3 regions of the Chelatococcus sp. KU-N122 genome follow, and region 1 is predicted to be linked to each of the others. Evidence: predicted binding sites of a transcription regulator. Region 1 holds the regulator's gene; each other region holds the start of a gene.
The links. The regulator PhoB, encoded in region 1, activates phosphate uptake and scavenging genes when phosphate is short. The targets are predictions, from matches to a motif close to TGTCATNNANCTGTCAT.

Region 1 (6,242 bases):
GGGTCGGATCTCCTCATGCGGGATCACTTCGGTTCAATCGGCTGATGTTCGCAAGAGCCGATCCGCATGTCGAAGCCGCCGTCCGCGGCTGGGTGGCGGCTCCCGCCCGGATGGCGTCATCCGGGCGCATGGACGCTCCAGCACATCGAATCTGGAGTGCTTCGTCCCGGCCGCGTGGCCCCACGCAAACGGCAAGCGCTCCGCAGCGGCGTGAATTCGGACGGCCTTGCGGCCAGCGAAATCCCCAAAAATCAAAGTGCCGCCCAGCGGGGGGCGGCACTACCTCTATTCTAGGGACCCGGCTCCGGCTGTCAATTTCAAAGCGTACATTGGTACGGCGAGCGGCTTTTGCAACGCGCCTCGATTTTATGCACAGGTTCGGACGGCGGCGATTTCGATTGTTGCTGCAATAGCGACATTGGCGGCGCAAAACGGGCGCATTCGGACTCGGTTTCGTCACCTTCCTGGGGAAAACATCCACCGCACCGGGGCCGGTCTTGGCGCAGACTTGCGTCATCTTGTATGGTCCTGCGTGTGAACCACGACATGTCGTGGGTAAACCGGTCATTGGTGATGGTCCCGCTGCGCTGCGACGAGGAGCGTGCGCAATCGCGGAGGGATTCCCAATGGCGGCGCTGAGCACGGAGGGGCGGATGAACGATCCTGGAAACATCTGGAGCGATGACCGCGTCGAGCTGCTGAAGCGGCTATGGGCCGAGGGGTTGAGCGCCAGCCAGATCGCAACGGCCATGGGTGGCATCACGCGCAACGCGGTGATCGGCAAGGTCCATCGCCTGGGCCTCTCGGGACGGGCGAAGGCGCCGGCGTCCGGCACGCCCAAGCCCCGCAAGAGCGTGGGGACGCCCCCCCGCCCCGCCGTAGCGACAGCGCGGCCGACCCATGGCCCGGCCGTCCAGGGCAATACCGTGCTCGCCGTCAGCATGCGTATCGAGCCCGACGAGTACGCGCCGCCGGCCGCCCGGACGCTGCCCGATGTCGTGGTGCCGATGTCCGAGCGCGTGACGATCACGGAGCTGCGCGAGAACATGTGCCGCTGGCCGCTGGGAGATCCGACGTCGGCCGAGTTCCGCTTCTGCGGCAATCGCACGACCCCCGGGCAGCCCTACTGCAGCCACCACGCCCGCATCGCCTATCAGCCGCCCGAGCGGCGCAGGCGCTAGAGCTAGAGCATTTCGCCATTGGATGAGATCATCCAATGGCAGAGAAATGCTCATAACGTTTTGAATCTGGAGCATGTCTACCCGATCAGATGAGCCCATCTGATCGGGTAGACGCACGTCAACTTGTCGAATCTGAAGTGCGCTTCCCCGCTGTCATGAGGGGGGCTCGCCCGTGGTCATGACGGCGACAGACGGGCAGAGACGGGGCGCGACATCGGCGCCCCGCACAACCTCAATCCCGCGCAAAGGTCTCGTCGAAGGCGTAGCCGGCGCCGCGTACGGTGCGGATCGGATCGGGCTTGCGGGGCCGGTTGATCGCCTTGCGCAGGCGGCCGACATGCACGTCCACGGTCCGCTCGTCGATGTAGACGTCGTGGCCCCACACGCCGTCGAGCAGCTGTTCGCGGGAGAACACCCGTCCGGGGCTCTGCATCAGAAATTCGAGCAGGCGAAACTCCGTCGGCCCGAGGTGCAGCTCGCGGCTCGAACGCCGCACCCGCCTCGTCTCGCGATCGAGCTCGATGTCGCCGGCCGTCAGCAGGTTGGCGACGTGGGACGGCTTGGCACGCCGCAGCAACGCCCGCACGCGCGCCAGCAATTCCGGCACCGAAAACGGCTTGACGACGTAGTCGTCGGCCCCGGTCGCCAGGCCGCGGACACGCTCGGCTTCCTCGCCACGCGCGGTCAGCATGATGACCGGCAGCCGCTCCGTTTCCTGTCGGGAGCGTATGCGCCGGCACAGCTCGATGCCGGACAAGCCCGGCAACATCCAATCGAGCAGCACGAGATCGGGCACCAGCTCCCGCAGCCTGATCTCGGCATCGTCGCCCCGGGACACCGTGTCGACGTCATAGCCTTCCGCCTCGAGATTGTACCTCAGCAGCAGGCTCAACGGCTCCTCGTCCTCGACGATCAGAATGCGTGTCCCCATCCCCCCACCATTCCGTTAGCTCTTCGTCGCGTCGATCGTCGTGAAGCTCGACTTGTCGGCCTTGGGGCGTTCCGGGCCCAGAGGCTCGCCGGTAACGAGGTAGTTGATGGTTTCAGCGATATTGGTCGTATGATCGCCAATGCGCTCGATGTTCTTGGCGCAGAACAACAGATGCGCGCAGAAGCCGATGTTGCGCGGGTCTTCCATCATGTAAGTCAACAGCTCGCGGAACAGCGAGGTGTAGAGCGCATCGATGTCGCCGTCCCGGTTCCAGACCTCGAGGGCGACGTTGGCGTCGTGCTGGGTGTAGCCGTCGAGCACGTCCTTGAGCTGCTCCTGCACCAGATCGCTCATGTGCTGCACGCCCACGACGATCTTCGGCGGCTGGAACTGGCTGCCGATGGCCACCGCGCGCTTGGCGATGTTCTTGGCGAGATCGCCAATCCGCTCGATGTCGCCGGCGACACGGATGGCGGAGATGATCTCGCGCAGGTCGACGGCCATCGGCTGGCGCCGCGCAATGGTCAGGACCGCACGTTCCTCCACCTCGCGCTGGAGATTGTCCAGACGGATGTCGGCCGCGATGATCGACTGCGCCAACTCGGTGTCCCGGCGTACGAGCGCCCGCGTCGCGTCGTCCAACATCTTTTCGGCAAAGCCGCCCATCTCCACCACGGTGCTCCGCAGCGAAGACAGCTCGGTGTCGAAGGCGGAGACGGTATGCTCGGTCATCGCACTCTGCTCCTGGTTCGTTCAAGCATGGTGCTGATTGGTCAAAGGCGGCTCGCCAAGACCCACATGCTCTCGGTCTCGATATTCAAATGCCTCCGCCGCGACCGGAACCGGAGGCGCCGTCCCTGGAGCATTTCGCAATTGGATGAGGTCATCCAATTGCAGAAAAATGCTCCAACTCTTTTCACCTGGAGCGCTTCCTTTGCGATTGGGTGGGTCCACCCAACCGCGAAGCGCTCTAGCCGAAGCGCCCGGTGATGTAGTCCTGCGTGCGCGAGTCGGTCGGCGACGTGAAGATCTTCGACGTCGGACCGAACTCGACCAGCTCTCCCAGATACATGAAGGCCGTGTTCTCGGACACGCGCGCCGCCTGCTGCATGTTGTGCGTGACGATGGCGATCGTGTAGTCGCTCTTGAGCTCGTCGATCAGCTCCTCGATCTTGGCCGTCGAGATCGGATCCAGCGCGGAGCACGGCTCGTCGAGCAGGATGACCTCGGGACGGATCGCCACGGTACGGGCGATGCACAGGCGCTGCTGCTGACCGCCCGAGAGGCTCAAGCCGCTCGCGTTGAGCTTGTTCTTCACCTCGTCCCAGATCGCCGCGCGGCGCAGCGAGGATTCGATGCGGTCGTCGAGCTCGCTCTTCGGCACCTTCTCGTACAGGCGGATGCCGAAGGCGATGTTGTCGTAGATGCTCATCGGGAACGGCGTCGGCTTCTGGAACACCATGCCGACCCGCGAGCGCAGGATGTTCAGGTCCTGCTTCGGCGCCAGGATGTTGTCGCCGTCGAGCAACACTTCGCCCTCCGCGCGCTGCCCCGGGTAGAGATCATACATCCGGTTCAGGATGCGCAGCAGGGTGGACTTGCCGCAGCCGGAAGGCCCGATGAAGGCGGTGACCTTGCGGTCATAGAGCGGGAGGTTGATCCCCTTCAGCGCCAGCGAGTCACCGTAGTAGAAGCGCAGGTCGCGGACCGAGATCTTCTCCTTGAGGCCCTGATTGGAGGCCGCCGGCTTAGAGGCCGCGATTTCGATGGCGGAGACGCTGGATTCGCTCATTTCTGGGTCCTCGCAGAAAGCACGCGCGCCGCAATGGAGAGGGTCAGCACGGCTAGAGTGATGATGAGCGCTCCAGTCCAGGCCAGCTTCTGCCAGTCCGCGTAGGGCGACAGAGCGAACTGGAAGATGACGACCGGAAGGCTCGCCATCGGCCCGTTCAGGTTCGTGCTGCCGAACTGGTTGTTGAGCGCGGTGAACAGCAGCGGCGCGGTCTCGCCGGAGACACGGGCGATGGCGAGCAGCACGCCGGTGATCATGCCGGCGCGAGCCGCCCGATAGGCGATCCGCCGGATGACGAAGTGGCGCGGCATGCCAAGGGCCGAGGCCGCCTCGCGCAACGGGTTGGGAACCAGCAGCAGCATGTCCTCGGTGGTGCGCACGACCACGGGGATCACGATGACCGCCAACGCCGCCGCACCGGCGATTGCCGAGAAGTGGCCCATCTGCACCACCAGGACCTCATAGATGAAGAGGCCGACGACGATGGAGGGGGCGCTGAGCAGGATGTCGTTGATGAAGCGGACGATGGTCGTCAGCCTGGTGTGCCGGCCATATTCCGCCATGTAGGTGCCGGCCAGCATGCCGATGGGCGTGCCGATCAGGACGCCGATGACCGTCATGATCAGGCTGCCGACGATGGCATTCTGGAGACCGCCGGCCGACCCCGGCGGCGGCGTGTTCTGGGTGAACACTGCGGCGCTGAGGCCGCTGAAGCCCTCCCACAGCAGGGTCGCCAGGATGATCACCAGCCAGGTCAAGCCGAAGGCTGCGGCGGCCCAGCAAAGACCCATCATGACGCCGTTGGAGCGCTTGCGCCCCGCGAATGATACGCGCGCGGTCATGCTCTCACTTCCCCTGCTGCTTTTCGAGACGCAGCAGCATGAGCCGCGCGAATGCGAGAACGATGAAGGTGATGACGAAGAGGAGCAGGCCGAGCGCGATCAGCGACGAGGTGTAGAGATCGCCCACGGCCTCGGTGAACTCATTGGCAATTGTGGCCGAGATCGTCGTGCCCGGCTGCAGGATCGACGCCGAGATCTTGTGGGCGTTGCCGATGACGAAGGTGACCGCCATGGTCTCGCCCAGGGCCCGGCCGAGGCCCAGCATGACGCCGCCGATCACGCCGACGCGGGTGTAGGGGATGACGACGTTGCGGATCACTTCCCACGTGGTGCAGCCTACGCCGTAGGCGGCCTCCTTGAGCACCGGGGGCACGGTCTCGAACACGTCGCGGGAGATCGAGGTGATGAACGGCAGCACCATGATCGCCAGGATGAGACCGGCGGTGAGGATACCGATGCCGTAAGGCGGGCCGGCGAAGATCGACGACAGGACGGGAACGTTACCGAACACCGAGATCAGGAACGGCTGCAAGGTCCCCTGCAGGAAGGGCGCGAAGACGAAGAGGCCCCAGATGCCGTAGATGATCGACGGGATGCCGGCCAGGAGCTCCACGGCGATGCCGATCGGCCGGCGCAGAAACGGCGGGCACAGCTCGGTGAGGAAGATGGCGATGCCGAGGCCCACGGGAACGGCGATCAGCATGGCGATGAGCGAGGTCACCAGCGTGCCGTAGATCGGCGCCAGGGCGCCGAACTTCTCGGTCACCGGGTTCCAAGACTGCGATGTGATGAAGCCGAAACCGAACTCCCGCAGCGCGGGCAGCGCGCCGGCGATCAGGGCAATGATGACGCCGCCAAGGAGCACCAGCACAAGAAAGGCGGCGCCGCGCGTCAGGTTGAAGAAGGCGAGGTCCCCCATTCGGAAGCCCCGCAGCACCGACGCGCGGTCGACGGTTTTCGCCGCCGGCTCGGCCGTACTGGAGTTCAGCGCTACATCAGCCATCGGTGATCGTTCCCGGACGTCGGACATGCCCTACCCGCGTTCACTCAAGAGACCCAACGGGGCGAAGGCGGGACGCATGATCGAAGTGAAATGACGCGGCAAGGCGTTACCGCCTTGCCGCATTCGACAGATCGACTATCAGTTGGAGGCCGCCGGCATCACCGGCTTGCCGCTGGCGTCGACCACCTGAGCCCATTCCTTCTTGACCAGGCCGACGACCTTGTCGGGCATGGGGATGTAGTCGAGCTCCTCGGCGAGGCCGGCGCCCTTGGCATAGGCCCAGCCGAAGAACTTGAGCGCTTCGCCAGCCGCCGCCGCGTCCTGCGGCTTCTTGTGCATCAGGATGAAGGTGGCAGCCGTGATCGGCCAGGAGTCGGCGCCCGGCTCGTCGGTCAGGATGACGCCGAAGCCCGGGACCGAGCTCCAGTCGGCATTGGCGGCGGCCGCCTGGAACGACTTGGTCTCGGGACCGACGACCTTGCCGTCCTTGTTC
Region 2 (6,242 bases), 2.7 Mb from region 1:
CGTGGGCTTCGTGCTCGGACCAGCGATCGGCGGGCTGCTCGGCGAATGGGGGCCGCGCGTGCCGTTCTGGGCAGCGGCGGCCTTCGCCCTTCTCAACGGACTTTACGGGCTCTTCGTCCTGCCGGAATCGCTGCCCCCGGAGCGGCGCACCGCCTTCCAATGGCGGCGCGCCAATCCCCTGGGCTCGCTCAAGCTGCTGCGCTCTCACCCGGAGCTGCTGGGGCTTGCCGGCGTCACCTTCCTGTTCCAGCTCGCCCATCACGTGCTGCCGAGCATCTTCGTGCTCTACACCTCCTACCGCTACGGCTGGGGCACCGCCGAGCTCGGCGTGATGCTCGCCGCCACCGGCATTGCCAACATCGTCGTCCAGGCGCTCCTCGTCGGCCCGATCAGTCGCGCCCTGGGCGACCGCGGCGCGCTGCTCGTCGGGCTTGCCTTCGGCGCGCTGGGCTTCGCCATCTACGGGCTGGCGCCGACCGCGCTCTTGTACTGGCTCGGCCTGCCCGTCTTCGCCCTCGTCGGATTGATCCAGCCGGCGGTCATGGCGCTGATGACCCGCCGGGTCGGGGTATCGGAGCAGGGCCAGCTGCAGGGGGCGAGCGCCAGTATCATCGGCCTCACGGGGCTGATCGGCCCGGGCCTCTTCACCCTCGTCTTCGCCTGGTCGATCCGCGGCGAGGTCGGCCAGGCGATGCCGGGGCTGGCGGTGCTGCTCGCCGCCGGCCTGATGGCCGCGTCGGCCCTGCTGGCAGCTGCCGTGACAGCGACCCCGACGCCGGCAAAGCATGGGGATGGCCACGCCTGAGCATCAGCTACGTAGCCTTGGCCGTCGCGGCGGCCCGGTCGACGCCTGACACCCTTGCCAAAGGCGCAGGTGGGGTTCTAGACACCGCCCTTCAGCCCCCCACAAATGCGCAGGATCGCCATGGCATCGTTCAATCTTCTTCTCCTGCCGGGTGACGGCATCGGCCCCGAGGTTGCCACCGAGGTGGAGAAGCTGGTGCGCTGGTTCGACCGGCAGGGCATCGCCAAGTTCGAGGTGGAGCGCGATCTGGTCGGCGGCTCGGCCTACGACGCCCACGGCGAGGCCATTTCGGACGCGGCCATGGCCCGCGCAGAAGCCGCCGACGCGGTGCTGTTCGGCGCCGTCGGCGGCCCCAAGTGGGACAGCGTGCCCTACGCCCAGCGCCCGGAGGCGGGCCTGCTTCGCCTGCGCAAGGACCTCGGCCTGTTCGCCAACCTGCGCCCGGCGATCTGCTACCCGGCGCTCGCCGATGCCTCCTCGCTCAAGCGCGAGCACGTGGAGGGGCTCGACATCGTCATCGTCCGCGAGCTCACCGGCGGCGTCTACTTCGGCGAGCCCAAGGAGATCGTGACCTTGGAGAACGGCGAGAAGCGCGCCGTCGACACCCAGCTCTACACCACGCACGAGATCGAGCGGATCACCCGCGTCGCCTTCGAGCTCGCCGCCCGGCGCCGCAATTACGTCGCCTCGGCGGAGAAGCGCAACGTCATGCGCACCGGCGTGCTCTGGAACGAGGTGGTGACCCGCGTCCACAAGAACGAGTATCCCGGCGCCAGGCTCGAGCACGTGCTCGCCGACAATTGCGCCATGCAGCTGGTGCGCAATCCCAAGCAGTACGACGTCATCGTCACCGACAATCTGTTCGGCGACATCCTGTCGGACGTGGCGGCGATGCTCACCGGCTCGCTCGGCATGCTGCCGTCGGCCTCGCTCGGCGCCGAGGATCCGGCCACCGGCAAGCGCAAGGCGCTCTACGAGCCGGTGCACGGCTCGGCCCCGGACATCGCCGGGCGCGGCCTCGCCAACCCCATCGCCATGCTGGGATCGTTCGGCATGGCGCTGCGCTATTCGTTCGGGCTCGTCGAGGCGGCGGACCGGCTGGAGGCGGCGATCGCCAGCGTGCTGGCCGAGGGCTTGCGCACCAAGGATATCGCCGCGCCGGGTGCCAACGCGGTGTCGACCGGCGAGATGGGCGACGCCATCGTGGCCGCGCTGGCCAAGGCGGCGTGAGGCCTCAAGCGCTCTGAAAGCGTAGCGCAAGCTGGACCACTCCCCACCCCTACCTCTCCCCGCCACTTCGTGGGGGAGGTAGGAGCGCTTGCTTGCAGCGTTGCGCGAGGCTGCCGATCGAACGGCTTCCCCCGTGTGGGGGGCTGTCAAGAGCATGTCCTCGGACATGCTCCTGATTTTGAATCAGGAGCGCGCAGCGCTCTTGGGCGAAGCGGAAGGGACTGGTGGGGGTCGGGTCGAGCCGTCGCAACCGCAGCCGAAAAGGCCGCGCGCGCTAAGCCGCGACCTCTCGACGGCAGTAGGCCTGTGAGACTACGGCATCAACGCCGCCGGCGGCGAGAACGGCCGGCCGGGCACGTCGAAGGGGTACTGCGGCAGCGGCGTCTGCTGCTGCGGCCCGGCGAAGTTCGGGCGCACGGCATAATACTGGCCGGCATAGACGTATTTGTTGGTGGAGCCGACCGGCACGACGGGGCCCGCATCCAGGTAGCTGCGCCCGCTCACGGTGATTTCGCGATAGCGCTGCGGCGTGCGCTTCGCCTCGCGCGCTTCGGCGACGGTTGCAAGGGCCACGCCCGCCAGGGCGAGGGCTGTCCCAGTAACGAAGGCGTAACGCATGTCGTCCCCCACCCGCGGACTGTCCGCTTCATCCTAGATGATGCAATCGATGGCCGAGCACAAGCTCCTGCCGACGAAACTATAAACGGATCGCGGCGGCGGCGGTTCCCTGCGGCGACAGCGCCACAGTGGGGAGCCGCCGCGGGGGGCGGACTGCGCCCACGAAAAAGGGCCGCGACGCGGCCCTTGCATTTCCTATTCGGCGTTGCTCGAGGCCTGGCCATCAGAAGCCGCAGGGGGCTGGGGGGCTGACGATCCGCAGCGACCGGTGACCAGGCCGTCGAGGCAACGCGAGTTTTGTCGCGTCGTACTGGGGCTGTCGAAAGGCGCGTTTTTGTCAGAAATGAGATTCTTTGTTTCTGTCGCCTGCCCTGGAGCGCTTCACGATTGGGTGAAATCGCCCGATTGCAGAGAAGCGCCGAGCATCAAAGCATGGGGGCATGTCTCGGCCATCGGACGATGCTCGTCCAATGGCGACATGCTCTGGGCGCCGGCGGCGCTTTGCAGCCCGATTCCCTTGCGCGCCGGCCATCGGCGCTCCATCATGACGGCTGCATGACTTTGGGCTCGAAGCTGTGGCGCAAGCGGCGCGTCCCGGACGGCGGAAGCGCCTGCTGCCGGGAAGCGCACCGGATTTCAAAGCGTTGGAGCAGGCCCGACCGATCGGGACGAGTTCCGGCGTGGAACGGGCAGGAGGCGCGATGAGCGACGGTGACGGAGCGGCCGCCGAGGAGGCGCCAGCACATCAGGCGGTGATCGAGCTCCGGCGCGAATCGGCCATTGCGCCTTCGAGCGTCCCCTCGATCTCCGATCCGCTTCAGGTCTCGTTCGACCGCCGCGAGCTCAGCCAGCTGCTCAACCTTTATGGCCGACGCGTCGCCGAAGGCGAATGGCGCGACTACGCCATCGACTTTCTCCGGGACCGGGCCGTGTTCTCGGTGTTCCGCCGCTCCTCCGAGGTGCCGCTCTACCGGATCGAGAAGATTCCCCGGCTGGCCCGGCGCCAGGGCGCCTATGCGGTGGTGAGCGCCACCGGGCTCATCCTCAAACGCGGGCACGAGCTGTCCCGCGTGCTGCAGGTGCTCGACAGGCCGCTGCGGCTGGTCGGAAGCTGAGGTTCGAAGGCGCGACTCTTGCTCTGCAAGGGCAGCGCCAGCGCTTGCGGCCCAACAAAAAAAGGCCCCGGTTGCCCGGGGCCTTTCGTTTGAGATCAGGCTGTTGCCGATCAGTCGTTGCGCTGACCGAAGAGCGACAGCAACATGGTGAACATGTTGATGAAGTCGAGGTACAGCGACAGCGCGCCGAAGATCGACTTGCGCGCCGCAGTCTCGTGGCTGTCGCCCTCGTAGTACATCTCCTTGATGCGCTGCGTGTCCCACGCGGTCAGGCCGGAGAAGACCAGCACGCCGATCACCGAGATGGCGAACTGCAGGGCGCTGGACGCCAGGAACAGGTTCACCAGCGAGGCGATGACCAAGCCGATCAGGCCCATCACCAGGAACGAGCCCATGGCCGACAGGTCACGCTTGGTGGTGTAGCCGTAGAGGCTCAGGCCACCGAAGGCCGCCGCGGTGATGAAGAACACGCGGGCGATCGAGGCATGCGTGTACACCAGGAAGACCGAAGCAAGCGACAGGCCCATCAGCGCCGCGAAGGCGAAGAAGGTCAGCCGCGCCGTCTGCACCGACATCCGGTCCATCCTGGCGCTCAGGAAGAACACGAAGCCGATCGGGGCGAGCATGATGACCCACTTCAGCGGGCTCACGAACAGCGTACGGCCGAACTCGGTCAGCATCAGGCTGCCGACTCGCCCCACCGCGTTCGACGGATCGGTCGTCACCGACAGCATGTACGTGCCGATCGCAGCCAAGCCGGTAACGGCAAGGCCGACGACCATGTTGTTGTACACGCCAAGCATGTAGGACCGCAGGCCCTGATCGAGCGCAACGGTCCCGGTCTGAGCGTAGCCCGGGCCATAGCCAGGGGCGCCGCGATTCCAGTCTGACATAAATCCCTCTCGAGACGGTTGGATAGTCCCCTCGATGCCTTCTCACGGCATCGCGGTAAATATGGTCCGATATGGGATAGCTTACAAGAGAAAGACGGCCGGCGGCGATTAATCTTCGGTAACACTGCCGCCGGAGGCGGCCGGACTCGTTGAAATGCGGAGTTCCGGCCTCGAGCCCTGCAACGGCGGGCCGCCGCGCTCCCGTTTGTTTTTTCGGCGTCACGGCAAGTCGGCTTTCCACCGCCGCAGCCCGCCCAAACCACCGAAGATAACCTGATGCGGGATAGGCTATTTTTCGTTGGACTTGAAGCCGGGCGCGGCTTTTGGACTGCGAAACGCTCGAGCGCCGGGCCCCGCGTTCGCGGGCGCCCTCACAGGTTGCGCAGATGCGACGCCGGCGGCTGGCCGAGCACGCGCCAGGTGCCGATGAGGCCGAGCCCGACGGTCACCACGATGGCGACGACGGCTGCGAAGAGCGGCCCCGACCAGGAGAAGACGAAGGCGAGCTTCATCACCTGGGTCACGATGACGGCGGCGCCGAGCGTCCCGGCGACCAGGCCGAACACGGCGGCGGCCAATCCCAGGGCGCCGTACTCGAGGGCGTAGGCGGCCATCAGCCGCGCCCGCGTCGCCCCCAGCGTCTTCAGCACCACCGCGTCGTAGAGGCGGGCGCGATGGCCGGCGGCCAGGGCGCCGGCCAGCACCAGCACGCTGGCGAGCAGGGCGATCGAGCTGGCGCCGCGGATGGCCAGCGCCAGCTCGCTGACGATGTCGTCGATGGCCGCCAGCGCATCCTTGACGCGCACGCTGGTGACCATCGGGAACGCCTGCGCCGCCGCCCGCACCACCTGCGCCTCGCCCGCCGCGCCGGCGCCGGCGGCCAGCCGCAGGGTGGCGAGGTCGGTATGCGGCGCGCCGCGGAAACTGTTGGGCGAGAACACCATGACGAAGTTGATGCCGAGCGAGCGCCATTCGACCGTGCGCAGGTTGGCGACGGTGGCCTTGATGTCGCGGCCGAGCACGTTGACCACGATCTCGTCGCCGACCTTCAGGCCAAGCCCCCTGGCGATCTCGGCGTCGAAGGAGACCAGCGGCGGGCCGGCATCGTCCGCCGCCCACCACTCGCCGGCGGTCACCCGCGAGCCCTCGGGCAGCTCCGCCGCGTAGGTGATGCCGCGGTCGCCGTCCAGCACCCAGGCGACATCCTCGGCCACCGAGAGCTTCTCCACCGGAGTGCCCTTGAGCGAGACCAGCCGGCCGCGCATCATCGGCACGCGCTCGAGGCGCCCGCCCGGCGCCTCGCGGCCGACGAACGCGGCAAACTCGTCGGCGCGGCTGCTGGGCACGTCGAGGAAATAGAAATCCGGCGCCTGGGCCGGCAAGGTCCGCGTCAGCTGCTGGCGGATGTTGGCGTCGATGAGCGCCAGGGTGACGAGCAGCGTCACGCCGAGGCCGAGCGACAGCACCAGCGACGGCGTCAGCGCGCCGGGCCGATGGATGTTGGCGAGCGCCAGGCGCGGCACCAGGGCGCGCGGCCGCGGCAGCCGCCGCGCCAGCGCCATCAGGCCCTGCGCCACCGCC
Region 3 (6,242 bases), 3.0 Mb from region 1:
TGGCGGAGGTGCTGCGCCGGTGCGGCAGCGACCTCTCGCGCGAGAACGTGCTGCGCCAGGCGACGACGCTCAGCAATTACGCGCCCGCCCTCATCCTGCCGGGCGTCACCATCAACACGTCGCCGACCAACCATTCGCCGCTGCGGCAGCTTCAGCTGATCCGCTTCGACGGCGAGCGCTGGCAGCTGTTCGGCCCGGTGATCTCTGACGCGGGCTAGGCGCGGTGGATTGGAATTCCCGCCAGCTCGGGGCTCCGTTGATCGGGAGCTATCTGTGCAGCTTCTCCGGCAGCGTCCACGCGCTCGCCCCCGGACGGCGTCGAGCTGTGGACGGCGCCGCGGCGGTGGGCGGCTCTATGCCGCCCACGGACGGGAGATGCGCGCCTTCCGCATCGCCGCAGCCGGCGGCTGAGGCTCAGTTGGAACGGGCCACCACCACCAGCCGCCGGACCTCGCCGCGCTGGTAGGCTTGCAGGAACTTGTTGTAGTCGCGGAACGACACGCAGCCGTTGGACTGACCGTTCGGCCCCAGCATGTAGCTGTGCGCCAACAGGCCGGCGCGACCGTAAATGGCACCCGAGCCACCGGTCGGCGTAAGGCGGATCGCCTGCACGCCGTGGAACAACGACTCGCGCAAGGTCAGGTCGTAGGTGTGCGGCGGCGTGGCGCCGCTCATGCGGACGTGGACGTGACGGGGGTCATCCATCTTGTCGCCCAGCCCCGAATGCGCTTCCAGCCGCTCGCCGTTGGGCATGTACACCGTCTTGGCCGAGATGTCGTAGATGGCGGTGCCGCCGCCGGCCGAGCGCGGCGTTTCCGGGATGAGCTTGCTCACCGTGCTGGAGCCGCCAAGGCCGCCATCGTTCGGCGCCGCGTAAGCGAGTTGCGGCCCACGCGTCTGTTGCTGCTGCTGCGCTTCGCCGACGCCGAACAGGCGCTGGAAGAAGTTGCGGTTGTCGGGCGCAGGGCTGGGAGGCGCCACCGCCACCTGCGTGCGCCGCGGCAGCCTGCGATGGACCGTCCGCTGTCCCGCCGGCGGGACGGGTGTCTCCGCAACCTCCGGCATCCGAAGCCCGCGCGGGCGCGGCACCGGCAGCGGCGCGCTGTCGGCCAGGCCGGGGCGCAGCTCCGCCACGTCCGGCGGAGCGTCGGCAGGCGCGCTTGCAACCACCACAGGTGATTGCGCCGCCGGACTGAAGTTCGGCGCCAGCGGCGCGCTCCGGCCGAGCGTGGTCGGCGCCGCGCCGAGGGAGAAGCCGGAGTCGAACAGCGGGCTGTTGGGATCCGCCTGCGCCATGATGCTCGGCGTGGCCGCGTAGGCCATCGCGACGCGATTGGACGCCGGGGCGCTCGACGGGGGGGCGAGCGACGCGCGCACGCGCTGGTCCTGGGCGGGCGCTGCCAGCGCGGGATTGGAACTTGTCAGGCCCGGGGGCGTTTCCCCCCTCAGGACGGGCGCCGCGTCGACGGACGAGGCAGCCGCAGGTGCGTTTGCGACCTGCGGCGCCGGAACCTGCGCCGGCGTTCCGATTCGGGGTGGCATGGTCATCGCCGAGGCGATGATGGCCCTGGGCGTCATGTCGGGAAGGAGGCCCGACTGCCAGACGCCGAACAGGCCGGCGCAGCCGAGCGCGATGCCGCCGAGGAAACACGGAAGGAAAAGACTCCGCTGCCGGCGTCGGCTGCGGAGAGGGATAAAGTCGTATTCGTAATCCGCACCGATCGCGTAAGTCATTGGCTGCGCTTTCGGAAAAGAAACATACTGCCCGCTTCCTGCCCCACGATCCCCGCTACTCGACCCCCGCGCGATAGCCCTTTGGCCATGGCCCGAAGCCGGAGCGTCTCACATGCCAGTCGCCGGTGGCTGGAGCCGCGCTCGAGCTTCCATTTGGGCCCAATTCGGTTAACTGCCCATGAATCGTGGCGATTTTTGTCGCTGGCCGTATCGCGTCCAGGTCACGCCTTGCCCGCCTGATCAAAGCCGGGCCTGAGGAGGGCGTCAACCCGGGCCCGACGAGCGCTTTGCGACTGCGGCCGGAGCACCCTCCCCGCGATCCGCGGTCGAGCCCTCGCTCGGTCTCTCTCCCCCACGGCTCACGCGCCATGCCGGACGGGCGTAGGCATCCCGGAGGGGATGGATATGCTCTGAGGACGGGCTGGCATGGCAAGAAAAACCCCTTATGCAATGATGCGGGGCCGCAGGGGCGCATCATGGACAAGCACGCTCTCACCCGGGAACTGATCGAGACCGGCCGCATCGACGAAATCGTCGCCCGCGATGCGCCGGCGCTGCGGCTGCTGAGCGCGGCGGAGCGAGCGGCATCGTTGCGCCACATGCTCGACGCCCGGCCACCGGGCGACGCCTGGCTGTTCGGCTATGGCTCGCTGATCTGGAATCCGATGATTCACACCGTCGAGCGACGGACCGCCCGCATCGACGGCTGGCACCGCGCCTTCTGCCTGTCCACCATGGTCGGCCGGGGCTCGCCGGCCAATCCGGGCCTGGTGCTCGGCCTGGACAAGGGAGGCGAGTGCACCGGCGTCGCCTTCCGCATCGCCGACGACGTGCTGGAGAGCGAGCTCGCCCTGCTGTGGAAGCGGGAGATGCTGGCCGGGGCCTACGTCCCCCGTTGGCTCGACGTGCACGACCGGCATGGCACGCGCTTCGGCAGCGCCATCGCCTTCACCATCGACCAGGGCGGACACCACTATGCCGGTGGGCTGGCGCTCGATGTCATCGTCCGCCGGCTCGCCACGGCCTCCGGCGCGCTCGGCAGCGCCGCCGACTACCTCTTCCAGACCTGCGAGGGGCTGCGCGGCCACGGCGTTCCAGACCTCAAGCTCGAGCGTCTGGCGGCCCGCGTGCGGGCGGCGCAGGCGTCCGACGACTGAAGGCGATGCCCGAGCGGGCCTGCGGTGATAAGCCGTGTCCGCACGCATGAGGACGCCTGCGGCAGCGCGCGGATCGGCCTTTTGTCACGCTAGCGTCATGGAACCCGTCGAGGCCTTGCGGCAGTCATGAAGGCGGGGATTCCATGGATTACTTCAGGCGGTTCACCTTCTTGTTCTCGACCCCCTCGTTCGACGAGGACGATCTCGAGGGCGTGCGCTTCAACCAGATCATCGCCGAGATCGAGCGCTCCGGCTTCGAGACGGTGAAGGCACGCAAGCTGGAGGATGCCGAGATTGCGGTGCAGACCGATGCCGCGATCGGCTGCATGGTGGTCGACTGGGGCAAGAAAGGCCTGGAGGGCAAGACGGCGGCGCTGATCAACCTGATGCGCCGGCGCGGCCTCGACTTCCCCATCATCCTGCTGATCCGGCGCAAGCGTTTCGAGGAGGTGCCGGTCGAGGTGCTGGACTTCATCGACGGCTACATCTTCCTCTCCGAGGAGACGCCGGCCTTCATCGCCAAGAACCTGATCAGCCGCCTCAAGCAATATGCCGAGACCCTGAAGACGCCGTTCTTCGGCGCCCTCGTCGACTACGCCGAGGAGGGCAACCAGCTGTGGACCTGCCCCGGCCACAACGGCGGCATGTTCTATAGCCGCAGCCCCATCGGCCGCGTCTTCATGGAGCATCTGGGCGAAGCAGTGTTCCGCGACGACCTCGACAATTCCGTGCTCGACCTCGGCGACCTCCTGACCCACGAGGGCCCGGCCCTCGCGGCCCAGAAGGAAGCCGCCAAGATTTTTGGAGCGGAGAAGACCTATTTCGTGCTCAACGGCACCTCCACCTCCAACAAGGTGGCGCTCGGCGCGCTGGTCACCGATGGCGACCTGGTGCTGTTCGACCGCAACAACCACAAGGCCGCCCACCACGGCGCGCTGCTGCTCGGCGGTGGCATTCCGGTCTACCTGCCGACCGTGCGCAACGCCTGGGGCCTGATCGGCCCCATGCGCTGGGACGCCTTCGACGAGGAGGCGCTCAGGCAGCGCATCCGCACCCACCCCCTGGTCAAGGATCCGGAGGCCTGGCGCCGGGAGCGGCCCTTCCGCGTGGCCGTGGTCGAGCAGTGCACGTATGACGGCACCATCCACAGCGCGCAGATGATCCTGGCCAAGATCGGCCACCTCTGCGACTACATCGTCTTCGACGAGGCCTGGGCCGGCTTCATGAAGTTCCACCCGCTCTATGCCGGGCGCTTCGCCATGGGGCTCACCGGGCTCGGCCCCGACGCCCCCGGCATCATCGCCACCCAATCCACCCACAAGCAGCTGGCCAGCTTCTCGCAGGCCTCGCAGATCCACATCAAGGACAGCCACATCCGCGGCCAGAAGCGCCGCGTGGAGCACCGGCGCTTCAACGAAAGCTTCATGCAGCACGCCTCGACCTCGCCCTTCTATCCGCTGTTCGCCTCCCTCGACGTGGGCGCGCAGATGATGAAGGGCCGCTCCGGCGAAGTGCTGTGGGACGACACCATCCGGCTCGGCATCGAGCTGCGCAAGAAGCTCCGCGCCGTTGCCCGCGAGTTCGAAGAGAAGGAGACGAGGCCCGAGCGGCGCTGGTTCTTCGAGCCGTTCGTGCCCGACCGCGTCCAGATCCCCGACTCGGCGCGGCCCGGCGCGGTGCACGACGTCGCCTGGGAGGCGGTCGGCACCGACCAGCTCGCCGCCGACCCGTCCTATTGGGAGCTCAGGCCGGGAGCGGCCTGGCACGGCTTCGCCGAGCTGACGCCCGGCTTCGCCATGACCGATCCCAACAAGCTCACCCTGCTGACGCCGGGCTTCAACCGGGCCACCGGCGGCTACGCCGAGCACGGCATCCCCGCCCCGGTCGTCGCGCAGTACCTGCGCGAGAACCGCGTCGTCGCGGAAAAGAACGACCTGAACTCGCTGCTGTTCCTGCTCACGCCGGGGGTCGAGGCGAGCAAGGCCGGCACCCTGATCAGCGCGCTCACCGCCTTCAAGAAGCTGCACGACGACAACGTGCTGCTGGAGGAGGCCATCCCCGAGTTCGTCCGCCGTCGCCCCGGCCGCTACGCCGGCGTGCGTCTGCGCGACCTCTGCGCCGAGATGCACGGCTTCTTCCGGGCCGCCGACGTGAGCGCGCTGCAGGCCAGGCAGTTCGCGCCCGAGCATCTGCCGGAGATGGCGCTCACACCGCGCGATGCCGCCCGCGCGCTGGTGCGTAACGACGTGGACTACCTGCCCATCGACGCCATCGCGGGGCGGATTGCGACGACACCGTTCGTGGTCTACCCACCCGGCATCGCCACGATCGTGCCGGGCGAACGCCTGACCGAACGGGCGCAGCCGATGATCGACTACCTGAAGATGTTCGAGGCGAGCTTCAACGCCTTCCCGGGCTTCGAGGTGGAGGTCCAGGGCATCTACCGGGAGGTGGATGCGTCGGGGCGTGTTCGGCTGCATACTTACGTGGTCGCCGAGTAGGACGACGCTCACGCGCGGGTCAGGAGAAACATGGACGAGGAATTGCCGGTGGTGGTCCGGCCGTCGCGCGACGGCGACGTGGAGGCGATGCTGGCGATCTACCGGCGCCATATTCGCCGGGGCATCGAGGAGGGGGTGGACGACAGCGGCACGCCGGAGCCGGACGATCTGCGCAACCGGCGCAAGAACCTGCGCAACCGCCGCTTCCCGCATCTGGTGGCGACGCGCGGCGAGCGTGTCGTGGGCTACGCCTATGTCGTGCTGTTCCGCAAGCGGCCGGCCTATCGCTTCACCGTGAAGCACTCGATCTACGTGCACCACGAGGAGCAGGGCCACGGCGTCGGCCGCTTGCTGATGCAGGCGCTGATCGACGCTTGCGCGGCGGCGGGCTTCCGCCAGATGATCGGCTACATCGACGCCGACAACACCGCGTCGCTCAGCCTGCACGAAAAATTCGGCTTCGACCGCGTCGGGCTGCTCAGGGGCGTGGGCTACAAGTACGGCCGCTGGGCCGACAGCGTCATGGTCCAGCGGCCGCTCGCCGCCGGCAGCACCGCCCCTCCCCCGTCGGAAGGGCTCGGCGTGCGGTAGCGCCGCGCCCGTTCAGCCGGGCGCATCGCGAATGGATCGACGATCCCCGGCTTGCGAACGGCGAGGAGCGTCCCGCGCGTCGTCGCCGGCCGGCGCCGCAGCGTGGTCACACGCGACGCTGAGCGCCCCGCAGCCCGAGCGCATTCCCACATCCGTTAGTTACACCCGCAATCGATCTTGCGCCCAGCGGGTGGACGCGTGAGGATCGGAGTGGGAGGCTAGGCGCGCCCCGGTCTCCGCAAAAAATATACTAGGGAGA

Region 2: ACZ5PO_RS07285 (DUF2794 domain-containing protein) is a predicted target of PhoB. The motif match lies at 3,198-3,214, and genes of this name have one in related genera.
Region 3: ACZ5PO_RS33200 (Orn/Lys/Arg family decarboxylase) is a predicted target of PhoB. The motif match lies at 2,974-2,990, and genes of this name have one in related genera.

Annotation. Positions count from the first base shown of each region.
Region 1 covers NZ_AP043981.1:4,336,310-4,342,551, reverse strand. Annotated here, with positions in the region: gene ACZ5PO_RS19545 (GcrA family cell cycle regulator) at 654-1,181, shown strand; gene phoB (phosphate regulon transcriptional regulator PhoB) at 1,414-2,112, opposite strand; gene phoU (phosphate signaling complex protein PhoU) at 2,128-2,844, opposite strand; gene pstB (phosphate ABC transporter ATP-binding protein PstB) at 3,083-3,904, opposite strand; gene pstA (phosphate ABC transporter permease PstA) at 3,901-4,746, opposite strand; gene pstC (phosphate ABC transporter permease subunit PstC) at 4,751-5,749, opposite strand; gene pstS (phosphate ABC transporter substrate-binding protein PstS) at 5,888-6,242, opposite strand, start outside.
Region 2 covers NZ_AP043981.1:1,637,310-1,643,551, forward strand. Annotated here, with positions in the region: gene ACZ5PO_RS07270 (TCR/Tet family MFS transporter) at 1-805, shown strand, start outside; gene leuB (3-isopropylmalate dehydrogenase) at 926-2,035, shown strand; gene ACZ5PO_RS07280 (hypothetical protein) at 2,348-2,653, opposite strand; gene ACZ5PO_RS07285 (DUF2794 domain-containing protein) at 3,355-3,768, shown strand; gene ACZ5PO_RS07290 (Bax inhibitor-1/YccA family protein) at 3,879-4,661, opposite strand; gene ACZ5PO_RS07295 (ABC transporter permease) at 5,033-6,242, opposite strand, start outside.
Region 3 covers NZ_AP043981.1:7,337,392-7,343,633, forward strand. Annotated here, with positions in the region: gene ACZ5PO_RS33185 (ABC transporter substrate-binding protein) at 1-218, shown strand, start outside; gene ACZ5PO_RS33190 (DUF2778 domain-containing protein) at 415-1,734, opposite strand; gene ACZ5PO_RS33195 (gamma-glutamylcyclotransferase) at 2,211-2,891, shown strand; gene ACZ5PO_RS33200 (Orn/Lys/Arg family decarboxylase) at 3,035-5,392, shown strand; gene ACZ5PO_RS33205 (N-acetyltransferase family protein) at 5,423-5,983, shown strand.